Regions from separate parts of the Kluyvera sp. 142486 genome, predicted to be linked through region 2. Evidence: predicted binding sites of a transcription regulator. Region 2 holds the regulator's gene; each other region holds the start of a gene.
The links. The regulator CRP, encoded in region 2, controls carbon source genes, mostly activating them, when cyclic AMP is high. The targets are predictions, from matches to a motif close to ATGTGANNNNNNTCACAT.

Region 1: the regulator CRP is predicted to act here: its motif matches at 2,701-2,718, upstream of psiE (phosphate-starvation-inducible protein PsiE).
Region 3: the regulator CRP is predicted to act here: its motif matches at 4,543-4,560, upstream of aaeR (HTH-type transcriptional activator AaeR).

What each region holds. Positions count from the first base shown of each region.
Region 1 is NZ_JBKHUI010000013.1:34,229-40,440, reverse strand. Features, by position in the region: gene malF (maltose ABC transporter permease MalF) at 1-1,140, shown strand, start outside; gene malG (maltose ABC transporter permease MalG) at 1,154-2,044, shown strand; gene psiE (phosphate-starvation-inducible protein PsiE) at 2,244-2,654, opposite strand; gene ACLGE8_RS15040 (GntR family transcriptional regulator) at 2,937-3,677, shown strand; gene ACLGE8_RS15035 (PTS sugar transporter subunit IIB) at 3,722-4,039, opposite strand; gene rpe (ribulose-phosphate 3-epimerase) at 4,048-4,707, opposite strand; gene ACLGE8_RS15025 (PTS sugar transporter subunit IIC) at 4,719-6,011, opposite strand; gene ACLGE8_RS15020 (type I phosphomannose isomerase catalytic subunit) at 6,075-6,212, opposite strand, start outside.
Region 2 is NZ_JBKHUI010000003.1:49,121-55,332, forward strand. Features, by position in the region: gene ACLGE8_RS04405 (hydrolase) at 1-171, shown strand, start outside; gene ACLGE8_RS04410 (YheU family protein) at 168-386, shown strand; gene ACLGE8_RS04415 (phosphoribulokinase) at 453-1,316, shown strand; gene ACLGE8_RS04420 (OsmC family protein) at 1,418-1,822, opposite strand; gene crp (cAMP-activated global transcriptional regulator CRP) at 2,127-2,759, shown strand; gene ACLGE8_RS04430 (YccS/YhfK family putative transporter) at 2,814-4,889, shown strand; gene ACLGE8_RS04435 (aspartate aminotransferase family protein) at 4,882-6,099, opposite strand; gene pabA (aminodeoxychorismate synthase component 2) at 6,184-6,212, opposite strand, start outside.
Region 3 is NZ_JBKHUI010000006.1:184,153-190,364, reverse strand. Features, by position in the region: gene yhdP (AsmA2 domain-containing protein YhdP) at 1-1,928, shown strand, start outside; gene tldD (metalloprotease TldD) at 2,030-3,475, shown strand; gene aaeR (HTH-type transcriptional activator AaeR) at 3,599-4,525, opposite strand; gene aaeX (p-hydroxybenzoic acid efflux pump operon protein AaeX) at 4,655-4,858, shown strand; gene aaeA (p-hydroxybenzoic acid efflux pump subunit AaeA) at 4,866-5,798, shown strand; gene aaeB (p-hydroxybenzoic acid efflux pump subunit AaeB) at 5,804-6,212, shown strand, end outside.

The sequences.
Region 1 (6,212 bases), on a different contig from region 2:
ACCGACGGCGAGAGCGGCAAAAATTATCTCTCCGACAGCTTTAAGATTGGCGGCGAGCAGAAGCTGCAGTTGAAAGAGACGGAAGCGCTGCCGACCGGCGAGCGTGCGCAGCTTCGCGTGATCACCCAAAACCGTCAGGCGCTGAACCAGCTGACCGCCGTGCTGCCGGATGAAAGCAAAGTCACCATGAGCTCGTTGCGCCAGTTCTCCGGCACCCAGCCGCTCTACACTCTGGCCGATGATGGCCTGCTGACCAACAACCAGAGCGGCGTGAAATACCGTCCTAACAACGACGTCGGTTTCTACCAGACGGTGAATGCCGATGGTTCCTGGGGCGATGAGAAGCTGAGCCCGGGCTATACCGTCGGTATTGGCTGGGACAACTTCACCCGCGTCTTTACCGACGAAGGCATCCAGAAGCCGTTCTTCGCTATCTTCGTCTGGACGGTGGTCTTCTCGGTGCTGACCGTGATCCTGACCGTCGCCGTCGGCATGGTGCTGGCCTGCCTTGTACAGTGGGAATCGCTGAAGGGCAAGGCCATCTACCGCGTGCTGTTGATTCTGCCGTACGCCGTACCGTCGTTTATCTCGATTCTGATTTTCAAAGGGCTGTTCAACCAGAGCTTTGGTGAAATCAACATGATGCTGAGCGCGCTGTTCGGTATCAAACCGGCCTGGTTTAGCGACCCAACCACCGCGCGTTCGATGATTGTGATCGTCAACACCTGGCTCGGCTACCCGTACATGATGATCCTGTGCATGGGCCTGCTGAAGGCAATTCCGGATGACCTGTATGAAGCCTCGGCAATGGATGGCGCGGGCCCGTTCCAGAACTTCTTTAAGATTACGTTACCGCTGCTGATTAAGCCGCTGACGCCGCTGATGATCGCCAGCTTCGCCTTTAACTTTAACAACTTCGTGCTGATTCAGCTGTTGACCAACGGCGGACCGGACCGTCTCGGCACCACCACGCCAGCCGGCTATACCGACCTGCTGGTGAGCTATACCTACCGTATCGCCTTTGAAGGCGGCGGCGGCCAGGACTTCGGTCTGGCGGCAGCGATTGCGACGCTTATCTTCCTGCTGGTCGGTGCGCTTGCGATAGTGAACCTGAAAGCCACGCGCATGAAGTTTGATTAAGGGAGACTCGAACATGGCTATGGTACAACCCAAATCTCAGAAACTGCGTCTCTTTACCACGCACCTTCTGCTGCTCGTTTTCATTGCGGCGATTATGTTCCCGCTGCTGATGGTTATCGCCATTTCGCTGCGCGAAGGTAACTTCGCCACCGGCAGCCTGATCCCGGAGAACATCTCCTGGGAGCACTGGAAGCTGGCGCTGGGCTTTAGCGTTGAACATGCGGACGGCCGCGTGACGCCGCCGCCGTTCCCGGTCCTGTTGTGGCTGTGGAACTCGGTGAAAATCGCCGGTATCACCGCGATTGGTATCGTGACGCTCTCCACTACCTGCGCCTATGCATTTGCCCGCATGCGCTTCCCGGGCAAAGCCACACTGCTCAAAGGGATGCTGATTTTCCAGATGTTCCCAGCGGTGCTGTCGCTGGTTGCCCTGTACGCGTTGTTTGACCGTCTGGGCCAGTACATTCCGTTTATCGGCCTGAACACCCACGGCGGGGTGATCTTCGCCTACCTCGGCGGTATCGCGCTGCACGTCTGGACGATTAAAGGCTATTTCGAAACGATTGATGGTTCTCTGGAAGAAGCGGCGGCGCTGGATGGCGCAACCCCTTGGCAGGCGTTCCGTCTGGTTCTGCTGCCGCTGTCGGTACCGATTCTGGCGGTGGTGTTTATCCTGTCGTTTATCGCCGCTATCACCGAAGTTCCGGTTGCATCACTGCTGCTGCGTGATGTGAACAGCTACACCCTGGCCGTTGGTATGCAGCAATACCTCAACCCGCAAAACTACCTGTGGGGCGACTTTGCCGCGGCGGCCGTACTTTCCGCTATCCCGATTACCGTGGTCTTCCTGCTGGCGCAGCGCTGGCTGGTGAATGGCCTGACGGCCGGGGGCGTGAAGGGCTAATTTTCATCAGCAATGCCACTGCTATTATCCTCAACTTGAACGTACCCTAACTTGTGACTGTTTGGCGCTCTTCGGAGCGCCCTTTTTTTTGTCGCAGGTAGCTCCGAGCCATTCCCGGCGGCGCTTCGCTTGGCCGGGCTACAGGGCCTGGTATTTGTAGGTCCGATAAGCGCAGCGCCATCGGGCAATCCAGCGCTGATTATTCTCGTTTAAGCCGCTTCGAGTTACACAGCCACAGCGTAATCACCAGCAGCAGAATAGCGGCGGAGTAAATCAGCACGTCCAGCGGTGATTTATGGTCGACGATAATCAGCCGCACAATCGCCGTAATGCCGATGTAGACAAAATAGCGCAGGGGAAAGTGAAAGCCTGACTGGAAGTACTTCACAATCAAGGCGATAAATTCAAAATAGAGGAAATAGACCACCAGCCCTTCCACCAGCTCGTACTTGCTGGTGCTTTCGGGGGCGAACAGCACGTCCGCCAGATGCAGCGTCTCTTTACCGAGGAAAACGACCAGGATCAGGCCAAGACTGAGCAGACCCAGGTTCAGCACGGTCTGCAGAATGGTGGAGATAAATTCCACGCGGGGACGAGATAGTGACGTCATGGCTAGCACCTCTTTCTCTGGGCCGGGATCTTTGTATAGCGCAGAAGTGTGATCCAGATCTACTTTTTTCGTGTATAACTTTATCTCTACCCACATCAAGCCAGTTAATTATCTATAAATTGAATATATATAAATAGAAATATAAATTGCATGAATGTTTATGATTAATAATTTTTTTTAGATGTTACTCGTCACGCTATTTCGTGTATTATCCATTTTTGTAATAATTAAACTTGGGCATCAGTATTAATCAGCGGATCGCATTTCAATGCAGGTATGATAATGAAAAAGATATTTAATAAAAGAATAATCAATAAACATATTGCCATTCCACTTTATTTTCAGATAAAGACTTTCATCGAAGACAATATTAAAAATGGACAATTAATTGAAGGCGATATGCTCCCTCCAGAAGATGAATTGTCAAAACTCCTGGATGTCAGCAGACCCACGGTAAGGCAAGCATTAAATGAGCTTTCAGCGGCCGGATATCTGGAAAGGAAAAGAGCGAAAGGAACCTGCGTTACGACCCCCAAAATTTATAATAACTATCTCAGTAAACTCGAAAGTTTCTATCATGAAATGGTTGATCAGGGCCAACAACCCGTCACAAAGGTATTATCATTATCTTTAGTAGAAAATGATGAAACTGTTGCGAACATTCTTGGCTGCAAGAGTGCAGTATATCTGGAGCGGGTTCGCTATATCGACCAGAAACCCGTCCTTTACATTGAATCATGGTTACCGGCTGCAATCTATAGCGGCCTTATCAAGGTTGATATGGAGAACAACTCCTTATATGACAAAATGAAGGAGTTAAAAAACCCTGTCGTGCGCGTAGAACGTCTGATCTCCGCCATCGCGGCGGAAACAAAAGATTCGCTCTTAATGGAAGTGCCGAGAAAATCTCCGCTGCTGCTATCAGTCACCACGGGTTATGATGTTAAGAATACTCCAGTTGAATACTCTATTGCTCGCTATAAAGGCAGCAGCCATAAATTCAAAATTGAATTACTAGTGTAAAACGTGATGCCAGGTATCACCTGACATCACACCCAAACCGAGAATCAATCATGCTTTATTAGCGTTAATGCATGCTTAAATACATTCTCACCATTCATCACACCATAATCACTCATATTGATTACATCACAATCAATACTATATTCTGCACAGATTGCCTTAGTAGTGCTTAGTTTATATCTCGCCTGTGGGCCAAGTAGAATAACATCAACGGCACTTTGTTTTAACGTTGATTCAATATCATTGACTGAAATTGCCCATATTGTCGCTTCAACGTCAATGGATTCCGCATATTTTTTCATTTTCGTGACTAACAGGCTGGTGGACATTCCAGCGGAACAACAAAGAAGAATATTGTACATAGCGCTACCTATTGATGACAATTTTTCATATTTTCGATTGCTGTTGAATAATCAACATCATCGCGAAATAGTCCTGAGGTGCCTGCGACAAAAATCCGAGCACCAGCTTCATAAAGCGGCGGGATGGTAGACAAGCTAATTGCTCCATCAACCGAAATTTTAATATCACGTGTCCCTAAAGAAATACCCTCGCTCAGTCTGGCGATTTTATCGATAGCGCCAGGGATAAACGTCTGCCCGGCAAAGCCAGGATCAACGGACATCACCAGCACATAGTCTATAATATCCATGACCTCTTCGATTACTGAGATAGACGTCCCCGGATTCAGCGCTACCCCCACTTTTTTACCGCATAACTTAATTTTCATTAACGTGCGATGAAGATGTGTGCAGGCTTCAGGGTGCACATAAATAATATCAGCACCGGCATCAGCAAAAAGTTGAATATAATCCTGTGGTTGGCTAATCATCAGATGCACTTCGGTTTCAATCCTGCTCATCTTCTTCACGGCCTGTAAATCGTGCAGTCCCAGGGAAAAATTGGGAACAAAAATGCCATCCATAACATCAATATGGAAATAGTCCGCACCGGCCGCCTCCAGACTTTTTATCTCATCAGCGAGATATGAGAGGTCAGCGCACATGATTGACGGAGATATTTTTATCATAATATTACCTATTATTTAGTAACGGCATCAGACTGCTTTCTTTTTTCAACATTCTCAAACATTCTGAAGAACGGGAAGTAAATAACGAGACCAAGGACAAACACGATTGCCTGAACGATAATAACTTTCCAATCCCCGGTGGAGAGAATCCCGCTAATAAACGGCGGCGTTGCCCATGGAACTCCAGCAAATGTACGAGAGATAAAGCCAATATCGGTTAGCAGATAAGCAACGGAGCACCCCAACGTTCCGGAAATGATAAATGGAATCATCAGGTAAATATTCATTGCCATTGGTAAACCAAAAACAATAGGTTCAATAATATTGAACATTGCGGCTGGAATAGAGGCAATGCTAATTGCCTTATAACCTTTAGAACGGGAAAACAGCATCAGGAACAGTAGCGGATAAATTGACGCGATCCAGATATAGCTAAAGTTAAAGGTTTCAGTCCAGATATGTGTCAGCGGCACACCGTCTAACTTCGCCTTGGCATTGCTGGCTAGCGATGCGGTGACGATTGGCGTCGTGATGGCAGACAGCAATGCTGGACCGTTAAGTCCAACTGACCATAAGATCATAGTGATCAGCATAATGATGGTAAATACACCGAAGCTATCAGCAGCAGACAGCAACGGCGTTAAAAAATTACTCATGAATGCTGGTAGGTCAATGTTCAGTACCGAGCGAATGAGCCACGATACGGTGATAATGACAAACAGCGGGATCAGTACTGTAAAGGCATTCCCAACGTTTGGTGGCACGCTCTCAGGCAGTCTGATAACAATCTTTGCATCCAGTAAAAACTTATAGAGTTTAATAGAGCAAAGACTGGTAACCATTGAGACAAACAGCCCCAGCGCACCAAAATATTGAACGGACAGCGTACCGTTGGTTGTCCCTTTGAAGGATATAAACAGGAACGTCAACAGACCAATCAAACCACACTGCTTTGTATTCAGGTCTAACTGTTCACCGTAGCTGCTGGAAATCGTCAATGCTGCATAGAACCCCACAAAACCAAGCGTCATCGAGTTTACGCTGTTCAACAACGGAACATAGGGCACTAATAATGGGACCAACGGCTGACCGCTATTACCCAACACTGGCATGCCGAAGATAGCGACAATTAAAAATAAACTACCAATAATGATAACCGGCATTACGGTTGTTAGACCATTCTGCACTGCTGCTACGGCTGGAATCTGGCTAAATCGAGCAAGTGGATCGGAGAGTTTCATAACAGAATCAGTAAATCTGTCAAAAATTCCGGGCTTCACTTTGGCCATTTCTTTTTCAGACATAAAACCTCCCTGGCAACAATTTTTATATTATTACCTTCTGCATTATTTAATTAGTTCACTGCATTATGATTGTTTATTTTCCGATGTTATCATTAGCGTAAAATCACCGGCAAAGTCTATACTGTGGCAATCAGCAATGATCACAAAGTTGTCACCGCAAGAAATGTTTTCACCGTTAATCATCCCCTTCCCTTTTGTCAC
Region 2 (6,212 bases):
GACCATCACTCTATTCCTGCCCAGGAAGAGCTGCCGGATAACGTCGTTTATCAACTCACCGAATACGGCGGCCACGTCGGGTTTATTGGCGGCACCCTGCGCCACCCGGAAATGTGGCTGGAAAAGCGCATCCCCGCCTGGCTGATGCCGTGGCTAGGAGCGAAAGCATGATGATTCCCTGGCAGGATATCGACCCGGAGACCCTGGATAATCTGATTGAAAGCTTTGTCTTGCGCGAAGGCACTGATTATGGTGAATATGAACGTTCACTTGCGCAAAAGGTCGCCGACGTCAAACACCAGCTACAAACAGGCGAAGCGGTGCTGGTCTGGTCTGAGCTTCACGAGACCGTCAACATCATGCCCCGTAACCAATTTCGCGGTTAACTATACTCTAACGACAGGAAGCGTTTTACCCCGCTTCCGTTGTCGTCTGTTCAGGGAGTTATTCGCATGTCAGCCAAACATCCGGTCATTGCCGTTACCGGCTCCAGCGGAGCGGGAACCACCACCACCAGCCTCGCGTTTCGTAAAATCTTTGCTCAACTCAACCTGCGCGCGGCAGAAGTCGAAGGCGACAGCTTTCACCGCTATACCCGCCCTGAAATGGATATGGCGATTCGCAAGGCCCGTGACCTTGGCCGCCATATCAGCTACTTCGGCCCGGATGCCAACGACTTTGGCCTGCTGGAACAGACCTTTCGCGACTACGGCCTGAACGGGCAAGGGAAATCGCGTAAATACCTGCATACCTACGACGAAGCCGTACCGTGGAACCAGGTGCCCGGCACATTTACGCCGTGGCAGCCGCTGCCAGAACCGACCGATGTGCTGTTTTATGAAGGGTTGCACGGCGGCGTCGTCACCCCGCAGCACGACGTGGCTCGCCATGTTGACCTGCTGGTTGGCGTAGTACCGATTGTTAACCTGGAGTGGATCCAGAAGATGATCCGCGACACCAGCGAGCGTGGCCACTCCCGCGAGGCGGTGATGGATTCGGTGGTGAGGTCGATGGAAGACTATATCAACTTCATTACCCCGCAGTTCTCCCGCACCCATATCAACTTCCAGCGCGTGCCGACGGTCGACACCTCTAACCCGTTTGCGGCGAAAAGCATTCCGTCACTGGACGAGAGTTTTGTGGTGATTCACTTCCGTAATCTCGACCACATCGACTACCCGTGGCTACTGGCCATGTTGCAGGGGTCATTTATCTCGCATATGAATACGCTGGTCGTTCCCGGCGGGAAGATGGGGCTGGCGATGGAATTAATCATGATGCCGCTGGTGCAGCGGCTGATGGAAGGCAGAAACTAGCATCAAGACCAAGCCAGGTAGCCCGGACGAGGTGCGCTAGCACCGACTCCGGGAATAGCCCCGGCGTCACTACGTTCGGCCGGGCTACGTCTGGCATGTAATCAGCCTTCGATCACTTCGTAAGAGTGGGTGATGTTCACCGCTTTTTCGAGCATCAGCGCCACCGAGCAGTATTTCTCAGCAGAGAGATCGACCGCACGCGATACCGCAGCATCCTTCAACTCTTTACCGGTGACAATAAAGTGCAGGTTGATGTGCGTAAACAGACGCGGAGCTTCTTCACGACGCTCGGAGGTGAGCTTCACTTCGCAGTCGGTCACGTTATTGCGACCTTTTTGCAGGATGGAGACAACGTCAATCGCGCTGCAACCACCGGCGGCCATCAGCACCACTTCCATTGGGCTTGGCGCTTTATCGCCAGAGTTGCCGTCCATCAAAATTTGGTGGCCTGAAGCTGACTCACCGAGGAAGGTTAACCCCTCAACCCATTTCACACGCGCTTGCATAATATTTAACTCCCAGGTTGCAATTTTCTTCTCAGATTACGCGCACATAACAATTCTCGCAATGGAAGGCGATCGGCGTCATGCTGAAGCGAGACACCAGGAGACACACGGCAAAAGCTATGCTAAAACAGTCGGGATGCTACGGTAATACATAAACGTACTGCATGTATGCAGAGGACATCACATTACAGGCTGCGACCTGATTCGACAGCCGACTTCCCAGGTAACGGGAAGGATACTATTGCAACCAGTGGCTGCAATGTTTTTGCCGCTGGGAAGAGCTTATAACAGAGGATAACCGCGCATGGTGCTTGGCAAACCGCAAACAGACCCTACTCTCGAATGGTTCTTGTCTCATTGCCATATTCATAAGTACCCATCGAAGAGCACGCTGATTCACCAGGGTGAAAAAGCAGAGACGCTGTATTACATCGTAAAAGGCTCCGTGGCCGTACTCATCAAGGATGAAGAAGGCAAAGAGATGATCCTCTCTTACCTTAACCAGGGCGATTTTATCGGCGAGCTGGGCCTGTTCGAAGAAGGCCAGGAACGCAGCGCATGGGTACGAGCAAAAACCGCTTGTGAAGTTGCTGAAATCTCTTATAAAAAATTCCGTCAGCTGATCCAGGTTAACCCGGACATTCTGATGCGTCTCTCTTCTCAGATGGCGCGTCGTCTGCAGGTCACTTCCGAAAAAGTCGGTAACCTGGCCTTCCTGGACGTTACCGGTCGTATCGCACAGACCCTGCTGAACCTGGCAAAACAGCCTGATGCCATGACCCACCCAGACGGTATGCAGATCAAAATCACCCGTCAGGAAATCGGTCAGATCGTTGGCTGCTCCCGCGAAACCGTGGGCCGTATTCTGAAAATGCTGGAAGATCAGAACCTGATCTCCGCTCACGGCAAAACCATTGTCGTTTACGGTACCCGCTAATCCGGCCCAAAATGGCGTATTGTGAAAGCAATACGCCATTTTTGTTTTCCCCCTATGTGGCGCAGGCTGATTTACCACCCGGAAGTCAACTATGCACTGCGGCAAACGCTGGTGTTATGCCTGCCGGTTGCCATCGGGCTGCTTCTCGGCCACCTCCAGCAAGGTTTGCTGTTCTCCTTAGTGCCCGCCTGCTGCAATATCGCTGGCCTCGACACGCCGCATAAACGCTTCTTTAAGCGCCTGATTATCGGCGGCTGCCTGTTTGCCGGCTGTAGCCTTGCCGTGCAACTGCTGCTGGCGGACGATATTCCCTTACCGTTGATTCTCACCGGGCTGGCGCTGCTACTTGGCGTCACGGCAGAAATCAGCGCGCTACACGGGCGGCTACTGCCCGCCTCGCTAATTGCCTCCATCTTTACGCTAAGCCTGGCGGGTAATATGCCCATCTGGGAGCCGTTGCTGCTCTACGCGCTAGGCACGCTGTGGTACGGGCTGTTTAACTGGTGGTGGTTCTGGATGTGGCGCGAACAGCCGCTGCGGGAATCGCTGAGCCTGCTCTATCGCCAGCTCGCCGAATACTGTGAAGCGAAATATAGCCTGCTGACGCAGCACACCGACCCGAGCACCGCGCTACCGCCGTTGCTGACTCGCCAGCAAAAAGTGGTGGATCTGATCTCCCAGTGCTACCAGCAGTTGCACATGCTTGCGGCGAATCAGCATAACGATTACAAGCGCCTGCTGCGCGCCTTCCAGGTGGGGCTCGATTTACAGGAGCACATCTCCGTCAGCCTGCACCAACCGGAAGAGGTGCAAAAGCTGGTTGAACGCAGCCACGCCGAAGCGGTGATCCGCTGGAATGCGCAGACCGTCGCCGCGCGTCTGCGCGTGCTGGCGGATGACATCCTTTATCACCGCTACCCGACTCGCTTCAACATGGATAAGCAGATTGGCGCGCTGGAAAAAATTGCCGACCAGCACCCGGACAACCCGGTCGGCCAGTTCTGCGCCTGGCACTTTAGCCGCATCGCCCGCGTGCTGCGCTCCCAGCGCCCACTCTACCCGCGCAACCTGATGGCCGATAAAGAGCGCCGCCTGCCTCTGCTCCCGGCGCTTAAAAACTACCTGTCGCTGAAATCCCCGGCGCTGCGTAATGCCGCCCGGCTCAGCGTGATGCTCAGCATCGCCAGCCTGATGGGTGCCGCGCTGCATCTGCCAAAGCCTTACTGGATCCTGATGACGGTGCTACTGGTCACGCAAAACGGCTATGGCGCGACCCGCGTACGTATTTTCCACCGCGCGGCAGGTACGCTGGCGGGGTTAGTAATTGCCGCCGTGGTTCTGCACTTCCACACCTCAGAAGGGCTGGCGTTAACGGGCATGCTGATCGTCACGCTGGGGAGCTACCTGATTATCCGTCGTCACTACGGCTGGGCCACCGTTGGCTTTACCATCACCGCGGTATATACCCTGCAAATTCTGACGCTGAACGGCGAGCAGTTTATCGTCGCGCGCTTTATCGATACCATCATCGGCTGCCTGATTGCCTTTGGCGGCATGATCTGGCTGTGGCCGCAGTGGCAGAGCGGCCAGCTGCGGCAAAATGCCCAGGCGGCGCTGGAGGCCGACCAGGAAGCTATTCGTCTTATCCTGAGCCCCGACCCGCAGGCACCAAAGCTTGCCTACCAGCGGATGCGCGTCAACCAGGCACACAACACGCTCTTCAACACGCTGAATCAGGCCATGCAGGAGCCGGGCTTCAACCCGCGCTATCTGGAAGACATGAAGCTGTGGGTCACCCATAGTCAGTTTATCGTCGAGCACATCAACGCCATGACTACGCTGGCGCGCGAGCACAACATGCTGACGCCGGACCTTGCGCAGCAGTATCTGGAGTCCTGTGAGGTTGCCCTTCAGCGCTGTCAGCAGCGTCTGGAGTACGATGAAGCGGGAAGCAGCGGTGAGGTGAATATTATGGAGTCGCCGGATGCGCTGTCCCACGGGCCGTTAAGCACCATGGAACAGCATCTTCAGCGTATTCTGGGGCATCTGAGCACTATGCACACCATCTCGTCGGTGGCCTGGCGGCAGCGCCCCCGTCATGGAGGCTGGTTAAAACGACGGACTAGCTAACGATTTTAGCGACCGCCTGAGCGAAGCGCTGCATCCCTTCGTCGATATCCACCTCTTCCACCACCAGCGATGGCGCAAAGCGCATCACGTCCGGCCCTGCGTTCAGAACCATCACGCCAACGTCCGCCGCTGCGTAGAGGAAATCACGCGCCCGGCCTTTATATTTCTCGTTCAGCGCCGCGCCAATCAGCAGACCCATACCGCGCACGTCGCTAAAGACATCGTACTTCGCGTTGATGTGCTGCAGATGCTGCACAAAGCGCTCGCGCTTGGCGTTCACGCCGTTCAGCACTTCCGGGGTGTTGATAATATCGAATGCCGCACCGGCTACCGCGCAGGCCAGCGGGTTACCGCCGTAGGTGGAGCCGTGTGAGCCGACGTGGAACGCGCTGGCAATCTCATTGGTGGTCAGCATCGCGCTCACCGGGAAGCCACCGCCCAACGCTTTGGCGCTGGTGAGAATATCTGGCGTCACGCCATAGTGCATATAGGCAAACAGCGAGCCGGTACGCCCCATGCCGCTTTGCACTTCATCAAATACCAGCAGCGCCTGATGCTTATCGCACAGCGCGCGCAGGCCCTGTAAGAACTCAGGGGTCGCCGCCAGCACGCCACCTTCGCCCTGAATCGGCTCAACTACGATGGCGCAGGTATGATCATCGATTACCGCTTCCACCGCATGCAGGTCGTTAAACGGTACGTGGACGATATCGGCGGGTTTCGGGCCAAAGCCGTCGGAGTACTTCGGCTGCCCGCCAACGGAGACGGTAAACAGCGAACGGCCGTGGAAGGCATTATGGAAAGCGATGATTTTAGTTTTGTACGGGCTATGACGGGTAGAGGCGTAGTAGCGCGCCAGCTTAAAAGCCGTTTCGTTCGCTTCCGTCCCGGAGTTCATAAACACCACGCGCTCGGCGAAGGTCGCGTCTACCAGCTTCTGGCCCAGACGCAGCGCCGGCTCGTTGGTGAAAACGTTACTGGTGTGCCACAGCGTTTCGCCCTGGGTTTTCAGCGCTTCAACCAGTGCCGGATGACAGTGGCCTAACGCAGTCACCGCGATACCGCCCGCGAAATCAACGTACTCTTTGCCTTGCTGATCCCACACGCGGCTCCCTTTACCTTTCACCGGAATAAATTCCGCCGGTGCATAGATTGGCAAAATGACCTGATCGAAGGTCGCGCGGCTAATAGCAGGTTGTTTGGTTTCCATGTCATGCCCTTCTGCAAACGATGAAGCAATGATTGTGAGAATTTATCCACAAAATATGCATAAAAAATCACGTCATGGCAACTACTATCGCGTGAGGAAGTTTGCCAGTAGCG
Region 3 (6,212 bases), on a different contig from region 2:
ATATCAATGGCCCAGGCAAAGCCGTCGGCCCGTATTTCCAGCAGACGCCGCTCGACAAATCTCTCGGCGCGACCCTTGAAGAACTCCAGCTTGATGGCGATGTGAGCGCCCGCTTACATCTAGATATTCCGCTGGACGGTGAGCTGGTAAAAGCGACCGGGAACGTTGCGCTGAACAACAACAGCCTGTTTATCAAACCGCTCGACAGCACGCTGCATAACCTCAAAGGTCGCTTTAGTTTCGATAACGGTAACCTGACGAGCGAGCCGCTGACCGCGACCTGGTTCAATCAGCCGCTTAACGTTGATTTCACCACCAAAGAGGGCGACAAATCCTATCAGGTGGGCGTCAACATGCAGGCGGACTGGCAGCCGGCGAAAACGGGTGTGCTGCCAAAACAGCTTAACGACGCGCTTAAAGGCAGCGTGCCGTGGAAAGGTAACGTCGCCATTGAACTGCCGTATCACGGCAGCGCAACCTACAAGGTCGGCATCACCAGCGATCTGCAAAATGTGAGCAGTAGCTTACCGCCTCCGGCAGATAAAGCGGCGGGTAAACCGCTGCCCGTGAAGCTCAACGTCGACGGGAACTTACATAGCTTTGACCTGACCGGTAACGTCGGGCCAGAAAACCATCTCAATAGCCGCTGGCTGCTGGGGAAAAAGCTGACGCTGGAGAGCGCTATCTGGGCTTCGGATAGCCGGACGATTCCGCCGCTGCCGCAAACGCCGGGCGTTGAATTGAATATGCCGCCAATGGACGGTGCGCAGTGGTTGGCGCTGTTCCAGCACGGCGCGGCCGATGGCGTAAGCTCTGCGGCTGCGTTCCCGCAGAACGTCACGCTGCGCACCCCGTCACTGACCTTTGCGGGCCAGCAGTGGAATAACCTGAGCGTGGTGTCTCAGCCGACGGTAGACGGCACCCGTGTGGAAGCTCAGGGGCGTGAAATTAACGCCAGCCTGACGATGAAAAACCACGCGCCTTGGCAGGCCGCCGTGCGCTATCTCTACTACAACCCATCAGCGAACCCGCTGGCGCAGGCCGCCTCAAGCGAGATGACCAGCATCACCGCTGCCAGCAGCGCCATCGATTTCCGCGGCTGGCCTGATCTGCAGTTGCGCTGCGCCGAATGTTGGCTGTGGGGGCAGAAGTATGGCCGTATCGACGGTGATTTCAACGTCAAGGGCGACACCTTAACCCTCGCTAATGGATTGGTAGATACCGGCTTTGGTCGCTTAACTGCCGATGGCGTGTGGGTGAACTCGCCTTCCGGGCAGCGCACCTCGCTGAAAGGCAAAATTCATGGCAACAAGATTGATGATGCCACGGCTTTCTTCGGGGTTTCGACGCCGATTCGCGATTCTTCCGTTGATGTAGACTACGATTTACATTGGCGCGATAAACCGTGGCAGCCGGACGTCGCTTCGCTTAACGGCATTCTGAAATCGCACGTTGGCAAAGGGCAGTTCACCGATCTTTCGACCGGACATGCCGGGCAACTGCTGCGTCTGTTGAGCGTTGATGCGCTGCTGCGTAAGCTGCGCTTTGACTTTAGCGACACCTTTAGTGAAGGCTTCTACTTTGACTCCATCCGCAGCACCGCGTGGATCAAAGACGGCGTACTGAACACGGATGATACGCTGGTGGACGGCCTGGAGGCGGATATCGCCATGAAAGGGTCGGTCAACCTGGTGCGCCGCGAGCTGGATATGGAAGCTATCGTTGCGCCGGAAATTTCGGCGACGGTCAGCGTAGCGACGGCGTTCGCAGTGAACCCGATTATTGGTGCCGCGGTATTTGCCGCGACCAAAGTGCTGGGGCCGCTGTGGAACAAAGTGTCGATACTACGCTATCGCATCACCGGCCCGATTGATAAGCCACAAATTAACGAAGTGCTGCGCCAGGCGCGCAGCGACAAAAAGCCATGATTTGACGCAAGCCTTGAATTGCCTCAATGTCATAAGACAAACACCCGGAATACCGGCCCGAAATGCGTGTGGCGCGCGGGCCATTAACGAGTAGCGAAATAATGAGTCTAAACCTGGTAAGTGAACAATTGCTGGCAGCGAACGGCCTGAACCATCAGGATCTGTTCGCCATTCTTGGTCAACTCACGGAGCGTCGTCTGGACTATGGCGATCTCTATTTTCAGTCCAGCTACCACGAATCCTGGGTTTTAGAAGATCGCATCATTAAAGATGGTTCTTACAATATCGACCAGGGCGTTGGGGTGCGTGCGGTGAGCGGTGAGAAAACCGGCTTCGCCTATGCCGACCAGATTAGCCTGCTGGCGCTGGAACAGAGCGCGCAGGCAGCGCGTACCATCGTGCGCGATGCCGGTAACGGTAAAGTGCAGACGCTGGGGGCGGTAGAACATCCTGCGCTCTATACCTCGCTGGACCCGCTGCAAAGCATGACCCGCGAAGAGAAGCTGGATATTCTGCGCCGCGTTGACAGCGTCGCGCGTGCGGCGGACAGCCGCGTGCAGGAAGTGACGGCGAGCCTGACCGGTGTCTATGAACTGATTCTGGTTGCCGCGACCGACGGTACACTGGCCGCCGACGTGCGTCCGCTGGTACGCCTGTCGGTTAGCGTGCAGGTGGAAGAGGACGGTAAACGCGAGCGCGGCGCCAGCGGCGGCGGCGGTCGTTTTGGCTATGACTATTTCCTTGCCGACCTCGACGGTGAAGTGCGCGCTGATGCCTGGGCGAAAGAAGCGGTGCGCATGGCGCTGGTAAACCTCTCTGCGGTTGCTGCGCCTGCGGGTACGCTGCCGGTCGTGCTGGGCGCAGGCTGGCCGGGCGTACTGCTGCACGAAGCGGTCGGCCACGGTCTGGAAGGCGACTTCAACCGTCGCGGTACTTCGGTCTTCAGCGGCCAGATGGGCCAGCTGGTGGCCTCTGAACTCTGTACTATCGTTGATGATGGCACGATGTCTGACCGTCGCGGCTCCGTAGCGATCGACGATGAGGGGACGCCGGGTCAGTACAACGTGCTGATCGAAAACGGGATCCTCAAAGGCTATATGCAGGACAAACTTAACGCGCGTCTGATGGGCGTTGCGCCTACCGGTAACGGCCGTCGCGAATCCTACGCGCACCTGCCGATGCCGCGTATGACCAACACCTACATGCTGGCCGGGAAATCCACGCCGCAGGAGATCATTGAATCCGTCGAGTACGGCCTCTACGCGCCAAACTTTGGCGGCGGCCAGGTGGATATCACCTCCGGTAAGTTTGTCTTCTCCACCTCGGAAGCCTACCTGATTGAAAATGGTAAGGTGACCAAGCCGGTGAAAGGGGCGACGCTGATTGGCTCCGGCATCGAAACCATGCAGCAGGTTTCCATGGTGGGTAACGATCTTAAGCTGGATAACGGCGTGGGCGTCTGTGGCAAAGAAGGCCAGAGCCTGCCGGTTGGCGTCGGCCAGCCAACTCTGAAAGTGGACAATTTAACGGTGGGCGGCACCGCCTGATCTGAAAAAAATGCACCCCATTATGAGGTGCATTGATGTCTGTTTTGTAGGCCGGATAAGCAAAGCGCCATCCGGCAATGCGCTGCGTTCTGCCGGATGGCGCTTTGCTTATCCGGCCTACGACTATTCCTTCCTTCTTCCCCGCATTCCCTGAAACAGCCTCGCCACTTCCACAAAATAGTCGGTCAGATAGTTAATACAGACCTGCACCTTCAACGGCAGCTTGTCTTTTTCGGTATACAGCGCGTACACCGGGCGCGGATCGGACTGATAGCGCGGGAATAAGATCTCCAGTTCACCGCTGTTGATCTCATTGATCACCCACATCAGCGGCACGTAGGCAATGCCCGCACCAGCAACCAGCCAGCGGGAAATGGTCATAGGATCGTTAGTGACAAATCGCCCTTCTGGCAGCAGCTTGGTAGAAAGCCCTTCAGGAGCGATCAGCTCAAATTCGTTATCCGGACGCACGCTGTACTCCAGCCACGAATGGTTGCTGAGGTCCGCCGGCTTTTCGGGCACGCCATACTGCGCGAGGTATTTCTTCGACGCGCAGACGACCATCGGCATGCTGCCCAGGCGTCGGGAGAAGAGGCTGGAATCCTGCAGCGCGCCCACGCGGATCACCACGTCCAGGCCGTCGGCAATCAGGTCCGGTGCCGGAATACCCGTCACCAGATTCACGGTTAATCCTGGATACTCTTTCAGCATCTCCGCCGTCATGGCGGCGAGGACATTTTGTGCCATAGTTGAAGAACAACCAATGCGCAGCGTACCAATTGGCGTGTTGTTAAAGGCGTAAAGCTGCTCGTGAACATCCTGAACTTCGAACAGCATACGGCGGCAGCCCTGGTAGTAAATTTTACCGGCTTCGGTTAAGCCAATGCTGCGAGTACTCCGGTTAAGCAGTTTGACCTGCAGCTCATCTTCCAGTTTAGAGACAGTCTGGCTGATGGACGAAACGCTCATTTGTAGCTGGCGCGCCGCGGCGGTAAAGGAGCCTTGCTCGACCACTTTGGCAAACACCGACATCCGTTTTAGTCGTTCCATTGTTCACTCTGGCTTAAAAGTGATTTGCATCACACTATGTAGATAAGGCGATAACAGTTACGTTAAAATACTGTTAGCTGAATAATTAAAGTTCCAATCTCACCTGCACGCTAGTCTAGTAAGGTCAACATGAGCCTGTTTCCTGTCATCGTGATTTTCGGTCTCTCATTCCCGCCGATTTTCTTTGAGCTGCTCTTATCGCTCGCCATTTTTTGGTTGGTGCGTCGCGTGCTGACGCCGACCGGGATCTACGACTTTGTCTGGCATCCTGCGTTGTTCAACACCGCACTGTACTGCTGCCTGTTTTATCTAATATCACGTTTGTTCGTCTGAGGTAGATGTGAAAACACTAACAAGAAAAATCTCCCGCACCGCTATTACGGTGATACTGGTCATCCTGGCGTTCATCGCAATTTTCCGCGCCTGGGTCTATTACACCGAATCTCCGTGGACGCGCGATGCGCGTTTTAGCGCGGACGTTGTCGCCATTGCCCCTGACGTTTCCGGCCTGATTACCGACGTACAGGTCAAGGATAACCAACTGGTTAGCAAAAATCAGGTGCTGTTTATCATTGACCAGCCACGCTACAAGAAGGCGCTGGAAGAGGCTGACGCTGACGTTGCCTATTACAAAGCGCTGGCCGATGAAAAAAGTCGTGAGGCCGGGCGTCGTAATAAGCTGGGCGTCATCGCGATGTCGCGCGAAGAGATTGACCAATCCAATAACGTTCTGCAAACCGTGCTGCACCAGCTTGCTAAAGCGCAGGCGACCCGCGATCTGGCGCGCCTTGATCTTGATCGTACGGTGATCCGTGCCCCGGCAGATGGCTGGGTGACTAACCTCAACGTCTATGCCGGTGAGTTTATCACCCGCGGCTCGACGGCGGTGGCGCTGGTCAAACAGCACTCCTTCTACGTGATGGCTTACCTTGAAGAGACCAAGCTCTCAAGCGTACGTCCGGGCTACCGTGCCGAAATTACCCCGCTGGGCAGCAACCATGTGATTAAAGGTACCGTCGATAGCTTCGCGGCCGGCGTGACTAACGCCAGCAGCAGCGTCGACAGCAAAGGGATGGCGACCATCGACTCCAACCTTGAATGGGTTCGTCTGGCCCAGCGTGTGCCGGTGCGTATTCGTCTGGATGAAGAGACGGGCAACCTGTGGCCTGCAGGTACTACCGCCACGGTGGTCATTACCGGTGAGAAAGATCGCGATGCCAGCCGCATGAGCTTCTTCCAGAAGCTGGCGCTGCGCCTGCGTGAGTTCGGTTAATCGCCATGGGCATTTTTAGTATTGCCAACCAGCACATTCGCTTCGCCGTCAAACTGGCGTGCGCGGTGGTGCTGGCGCTGTTTGTCGGCTTTCACTTTCAGCTTGAAACGCCCCGCTGGGCGGTACTGACTGCCGCCATCGTGGCGGCTGGCCCGGCCTTTGCCGCCGGTGGGGAACCCTATGCAGGGGCGATCCGCTATCGCGGGATGCTGCGTATTGTCGGCACCTTTATCGGCTGTATTGCCGCGCTGGTGATTATCATCACCATGATTCGCGCACCGCTGCTGATGCTGCTGGTCTGCAGTATCTGGGCTGGTTTCTGTACCTGGATTTCGTCGCTGGTGCGCGTTGAAAACTCCTACGCCTGGGGGCTATCCGGCTACACGGCGCTGATTATCGTCATCACTATTCAGG